DNA from 3 places in the Vreelandella aquamarina genome. Region 2 is predicted to be linked to each of the others. Evidence: predicted binding sites of a transcription regulator. Region 2 holds the regulator's gene; each other region holds the start of a gene.
What was found. Region 2 encodes PhoB, which activates phosphate uptake and scavenging genes when phosphate is short. Its sites were predicted from a motif close to TGTCATANNNNTGTCANA; they were not measured.

Region 1: the regulator PhoB is predicted to act here: its motif matches at 1,241-1,258, upstream of phnD (phosphate/phosphite/phosphonate ABC transporter substrate-binding protein).
Region 3: the regulator PhoB is predicted to act here: its motif matches at 1,386-1,403, upstream of CTT34_RS03940 (CYTH domain-containing protein).

What each region holds. Positions count from the first base shown of each region.
Region 1 covers NZ_CP024621.1:268,977-271,244, forward strand. The annotation lists partial or broken gene CTT34_RS01335 (EAL domain-containing protein) at 1-1,206, shown strand, start outside; gene phnD (phosphate/phosphite/phosphonate ABC transporter substrate-binding protein) at 1,308-2,268, shown strand, end outside.
Region 2 covers NZ_CP024621.1:3,770,614-3,772,881, reverse strand. The annotation lists gene ubiA (4-hydroxybenzoate octaprenyltransferase) at 1-511, shown strand, start outside; gene phoB (phosphate regulon transcriptional regulator PhoB) at 623-1,312, shown strand; gene phoR (phosphate regulon sensor histidine kinase PhoR) at 1,315-2,268, shown strand, end outside.
Region 3 covers NZ_CP024621.1:803,781-806,048, forward strand. The annotation lists gene CTT34_RS03935 (ion transporter) at 1-413, opposite strand, end outside; gene CTT34_RS03940 (CYTH domain-containing protein) at 455-1,354, opposite strand; gene CTT34_RS03945 (TIGR00153 family protein) at 1,491-2,171, shown strand; gene CTT34_RS03950 (inorganic phosphate transporter) at 2,181-2,268, shown strand, end outside.

The sequences.
Region 1 (2,268 bases), 360 kb from region 2:
GATCGACAAAGAGCCTGCCAAACGGGAGTTTTTGCGCTCCATTTTGGACGTGGCGCGCAGTCTCGACTGCCAGCTCATCGCCGAAGGCGTTGAAACGGCCGCTGAACATCTCTGTTTATGGGAGCTAGACAGAGGCCTTGCGCTGCTGCAAGGTTTCTACTTCGCTCGGCCAAGCCTTCAGCCTCCCATGCAGCTCAATACGCTCCTGCCTGCCACGACCCAGCTCAAAAGCCCGGCGGGTCGCACCGCGCACTCCATTTTACGCCCGATCGAGAGCGTTTCGGCGAGCTGTTCGGTACCCACGCTGGCCGAGCGCTTTCGCGGGGACCCGCGGCTGCGCTGCGTGGCGGTGATCGAAGCGGGTGTTCCCGTGGCGGTGGTGCGCCGCAATGCCTTCCTCACGCTGTTCACCAACCAGTACAGCCACGCGCTGTATGCCAAGCGCTGCGTGCTGGAGATCGCCGATCCTAAAATGATCGTGGCGGATGCGGAACTCTCCCTAGAGGCGCTGAGCCAGCAGCTCACCGACAGCCGCGACATCGAACAGGAGGATTTCGTCATCGTCGATGGCGAGGGGCAGTACCTGGGGATGGGCAATATCGTCGATCTGCTGCGTGAGATTACCGCGATTCAAGTGCGCCAAGCGCGCCACGCCAATCCACTCACCGGGCTACCCGGCAATATTCTGATCAACGAAACCTTGGCTTCGTATTTATCCCAAGGCAGCGGCTTCGCGGCAGCCTACGTGGATTTGGATAACTTCAAGGCGTTTAACGACGCCTACGGCTATGCCCGCGGCGACCACGTGATCATCTCACTGTCCCGATTGCTGCAGGCGCAGGTGGAGAGTGCCGGCGGCTTTATCGGCCATATTGGCGGCGACGATTTCATGATGTTACTGCCGCTGGAACACTGGGAAAGCGTCTGCCAGCAGATTCTCCACTCTTTCGAAGTGATGGCGCCTGGCTTTTACGAGGAGAGTGACCGTCTTCAGGGGGGATCTCCATCGAAAGCCGCCAGGGCGGCGTGACATTCTTCCCCTTCGTCAGCGTCTCGATTGCCGTCAAGCCGATTACCGACCCCGCTCCCTGCAAGGCGCTGGATATCGCTGCGCAGCTCTCGGAGCTGAAGCATCAGGCCAAGAAAATCGCCGGCAACAGCCTGTTCGTGGAGCGGCGCGGCTGCTGCGTGGGCGGCGACTGTTAGTCGTCACGGATTCGTCACCTAGGCGTCATGAGAGTGTCCCGAGGCTGTCACATCGGCTCGCCACTATGGCGTTAACACTTTTTAACTCGCTTAGGTGATGCATGCATACTCTCTCTTTCTCTCGTACGCTGTTGAGCGCCGCCGTTGCGGGCGCGTTTGCACTGGCAGCGGTCACTGCCTCTGCTGATCTCTCTTCGCGCTACATGGACAACGACGGCGACATGATCGCCGACGTGCCCAGCGATGAGTCGCAGTGGGTCGATCCGGATACGCTGGTATTTGCTTACACGCCGGTTGAAGATCCGGCCGTGTATGCCGACGTTTGGGCCGATTTCCTGGATCACCTGAGCGAAGCCACTGGTAAAAACGTCCAGTTCTTCCCGGTGCAGTCCAACGCTGCCCAGCAGGAAGCGCTGCGCGCTGGTCGCCTCCACGTGGCGGGCTTCAACACGGGCGGTGTGCCGGTGGCAGTCAACTGCGGTGGCTTCCGCCCCTTCGCCATGATGGCGGCGGAAGACGGCAGTTTCGGCTACGAGATGGAAATCATCACCTACCCCGATAGCGGTATCGAGTCGGTGGAAGACTTAGCCGGTCGTCAGCTGGCGTTTACCTCCGAAACGTCCAACTCCGGTTTCCGCGCGCCTTCCGCGCTGCTGCGCTCCGAGTACGGTCTGGAAGCGGGCGAAGATTTCGAGACCGCCTTCTCTGGCTCTCACGACAACTCTATCCTGGGCGTAGTGAACAAAGATTACGACGCCGCTGCCATTGCCAACTCCGTGGCCAAGCGCATGCTGTCACGCGATGTGGTGAGCGAAGGCGATTACAACGTCATCTACACCTCGGAAACCTTCCCCACCACGGCCTATGGTCTGGCGCACAACCTGAGCCCGGAGCTTGCCGAGCAGATTCAGGATGCGTTCTTCAGCTACGACTGGGAAGGCACACCGCTGGAAGCCGAGTTTGCCAACTCCGGTGAAGCTCAGTTCATTCCGATCACCTACCAAGAGAACTGGTCAGTGATCCGTACCATCGCCGATGCTAACGGTGTGACGTACGACTGCG
Region 2 (2,268 bases):
TGGGGGTGTGCTGCTGGCCTCCATTTATCCGTTCATGAAGCGTTACACCCATTTTCCCCAGGTGGTGCTCGGGGCGGCGTTCTCCTGGGCGATCCCGATGGCGTTTGGTGCCGTACTGGGTGAGGTGCCGTTAGACGCGTGGATACTGTTCAGTGCCAACGTGCTCTGGACGGTCGCGTATGACACCCAGTACGCCATGGTGGATCGCGACGATGACTTACAGATCGGAATTAAATCCACGGCGGTGCTGTTTGGCAGTGCCGACCGTTTCATCATTGGCCTGCTGCAGTTGGCGACGCTGGCTCTGCTTACCTGGGTAGGTATACGGGTTGGGTTAGGCGGTTTCTTCTGGCTGGGTTTGGCAGGCATGGCCGCAACGTTTGCCCATCAGCAGCGGTTAATTTTTCACTGTGACCGCGACCGCTGCTTCCAGGCGTTTCTGAACAATCACTGGTCCGGGCTTTTGGTTTTTGCTGGCATCGCGCTTAGCGGGTGGCCGGTGACTGGCTAATTATGCTGGGTGTCATAGAATTGTCATTAAGTCATGGTGTTATCGTCACAGACATGTCATTGAACTGTTTTCGCATAGATGAGCTTTCTTAGAACACCGTGAGGCCCTGGAATGACCGCCAAGACCGTACTGATCGTCGATGATGAGGCGCCCATTCGCGAGATGATCGCTGTGGCGCTGGAAATGGCTGACTATCGCGTGCTTGAAGCGGACAACGCCCAGGATGCTCATGCGATGGTGGTCGATCACCAGCCCGACCTGCTGCTGCTGGACTGGATGATGCCGGGCACCAGCGGCATCGAGTTGGCCCGTCGTCTCAAGCGTGAAGAGGCCACGGCCGAGTTGCCGATCATCATGCTGACCGCCAAGGGCGAAGAGGATAATAAGATTCAGGGTCTGGAAGCGGGCGCGGATGACTACATCACCAAGCCGTTTTCGCCCCGTGAATTGGTGGCGCGTCTGAAAGCCGTGCTGCGCCGAGCGACCCCGCGTGGTGTGGAAGACCCCATCGAAATCAATGGCCTGCTGTTAGATCCGGTGAGCCATCGTGTGAGTGCGTACGGCAAGGCCCTGGAGATGGGCCCTACCGAGTACCGCTTACTGCAGTTTTTCATGACCCACCAAGAGCGTGCCTATACCCGTAGCCAGTTACTTGATCAGGTGTGGGGCGGCAACGTATACGTCGAAGAGCGCACGGTGGACGTGCATATTCGCCGGTTGCGCAAAGCGCTGGGTGAAGCGCACCAGAATCTGATTCAAACAGTGCGGGGCACTGGGTATCGTTTCTCTGCTCGGGTGTAATCGTGCGCCTGTGGAGCCGTGAACTGTGGCGAATCATCTGGCTGGCTTTCCTAGGGATGTGCCTGGGATGGCTGCTGGGCTACCCGGGGTTCGGGCTGGCGGCAGGTCTGACGCTCTGTTTGGTCTATCAACTCCGTCAGCTTAGAGCCCTGTTCAAATGGCTTACGCTGAACCCCCACGATGAGCCACCTGCGGCCACTGGCATGTGGGGCGAACTCTTCGACCGCCTTTATCGTTACCAAAAAAGCCAGCGCATAACGCAAAGCCGCCTGCGAGCCACCCTCGCGCGTATTCAAGAGTCCTCTGAGGCGATGCGTGATAGCGTCGTGATGCTGGATCGCCACGGAGATTTAGAGTGGTGGAACAGTGCCGCCACCGATATGCTCGGCCTGCAAACGGCCCATGACCGCGGCCAGCACATTACCAACTTGCTGCGCGACCCGCGTTTTATCAGCTACTTCAATGCCCGTGAATATAGCGAGCCACTGACCCTCACCTCGCCCATCGACGAGCGACGCATTTTACAGTATCAAATCACGCTCTATGGTGATGACGAGCGCTTGGTCATGGCCCGGGACATTACGCGCCTGCATCGCCTGGAACAGATGCGCCGCGACTTCGTGGCCAACGTGTCTCACGAGCTGCGCACACCACTAACCGTCCTTTCGGGCTACCTGGAAACGTACGGCGATTTGAAAGAGCTATTGCCGCCTCGTTTGGGCAAAGGCATCGGTCAGATGGAAGAGCAGACCAAGCGCATGCAGAACTTGGTCAACGACCTGCTACTACTCTCTCGGCTCGAAATCGACCGAGGGGGAGAAGATCACCAGCCGCTTGCCGTAGGGCCGATGCTAGAGAGTATTCGCCGCGATGCGCTGGCGCTGTCTCACCAGCAACACAGCGTGCAGGTCGTGCTCGATTGCGAAGCGCGCCTAGTCGGCAGCGAGCAGGAGCTG
Region 3 (2,268 bases), 890 kb from region 2:
AACTCCATCAGCCGCAAAATGCGGAAGATGCGCAGCACGCGCAGAATTCGCACGATCACCAGCCCATGCGCCCCCGGCACCAGTAGCACCAGCCAAGTCGGGATGATCGCCACGACATCGACGATACCGTAAAAGCTCTTGAGGTAGACCGTGGGGCGCTCCAGGCAGTAGAGGCGCACCAGCAGCTCCAGGCTAAACAGCAGCGTGAATGCCCACTCGATGTAGAAGAAGATATGCCCGTAACGCTCGGCATAGATCTCGATGCTGCCCAGCAAAATCACCGTCACGCTCAGCAGAATGGCGACGATCAGCGCAATGTCGAACGCCTTTGCCCCCGGCGTATCGGATTCGAAGATAAGGTGGAACAGCCGGGTGCGAAGTCCGTCGGCACCGGGAGTGAGTGGAAAGCTCATCGCGTCATCCTGAAGTAGGCTTAATCAATCGTGCAGTGTCGTTAGCGTAGCGCGGTTTCGTGAGCCAAGCGACGGGCCAGATTTAACGCAGCCACGCCATACGCCGTGGATGGCATGCCCTGGCTATCCAGCGCGCTCGGCAGCGTGGCGGCCTCGCTTCGTGCTGCGCCATCGAGCTGCGGATGCTGGGCCAGCGCATCCAAGGCCTGCTGTGCGGCGCTGAGGTGCGCCGCGTCTTGGCTGTCATGGTAGGCATCCAGCGCGACAGTGGCGCGGTGTAGCCATTCGGCAGGGCGCGTTGCGGCGGGTAGTGGCCACTGCTGGCGCCCAAGGGCGTTGCCACGCGCCGCCTTGCTGGTATCGGAAGGGCGCAGCGGTACGTCGCTGGCCAGCTCGACGGCGAGCGTCCACAGCGCCGCAGGGTCGCCCGCTTTCAGCTCCAGCTCCACCTCGCAAATGGGCGCACGCGCGCGACCGCAGACGATCTCCCCTTCATCCAGCACCAGCTCGATATGGCTGCCTTGCCATACCAATGGCCAGCTACGGCGTGTGAAATCGGTGCTCAATGTGGGGCGCAGCGCCGCGATGCACTCGCCCAGCGCGCCTTGAAACGGCGGCAGCTTGGCCAGTGCCGCTTGGTCTAGGTCGGCAGTCGGTACAGGCCACTCCCACTCCTCTCGGCTAGAGAGCCCGCCGCCGCCCTGGCCCGCCGTTTTGACGGTTTGCAGCACCTGCTGGTCGATGTTGCGCAGGCGCACGGCCACCCGCGCGGCGGCAAGATCGCCCGCCGGGGTGTCGAAGTAGGTGTTGGCAAGCCGCTGCTGAACCGGCGGCGTGGCCGCAAGAACGGGGTGGTGTAACAGCGCTGACAGCTGGCTGGGCGGCAGTGCCAGCTTGAGTTCCACCTCGGTGGGCGCTGGCGCGTTGGTTGACTCTTTCATGACAATCGCCACCTCAATATTGTGACATTTTGGTTAATTTTTGATGACATTATGAACTTTTCATGACGGCGGCGGACGCACTCTTTATACTGGCGCCCGCCATTTCCAGGCTCCCCGAAAACAGGCTAAAGGCTATATGGTAACCTCCAACCCTTTTTCCGCGATGTTTGGCCGCTCGCCATTCCAGCCGTTGCTGGCCCACATCGTCAAGGCCAATGAATGTGCCGACCAACTGCTGCCGTTCTTCGAGGCAACGCTGGCCGGTGATTGGGACACGGCAGCGGAACTGCGCGAGAACGTCACGCGCTTAGAGCACGATGCCGACACCCTGAAGACAGAGCTGCGGCTGAACCTGCCGAACACCATGTTCCTACCCGTCTCGCGCTCCGACCTGCTCGATTTGATCAGCGTGCAGGACAAGATCGCCAACAAAGTGCGCGACATTACCGGCATCATGCTGGGCCGTAAAATGCGCGTGCCCAACGAACTGGCCGAGCCGATGCGCGACTACATGCGCACCAGTGTGGCCTGCGTGGCCCAAGCGCGCCAGGCGCTGGAAGAGTTGAAAGACCTGCTGGAATCCGGTTTTGGTCGCAACGTTTCCGATGTCATGCAGAACATGATCCGCGAACTGCACACCCTCGAACACCAGGCCGACAGCCAGCAGGTGGCGATTCGTCGTCAACTTTTCGAGCTGGAGAGCCAGCTACCGCCGGTGGATGTGATCTTCCTTTACAAGATCATCGAGTGGGTCGGTGAAGTTTCTGACCGCGCAGAACGCGTGGGCAGCCGCCTGCAGATTTTGACCGCACGCTAAGGGAACCTCATGCAGATTATTGCCCAGCACGGTGACATTTTTATCATTCTGGCCTGTTTGTTCGGCTTCTTCATGGCGTGGGGCGTGGGTGCCAACG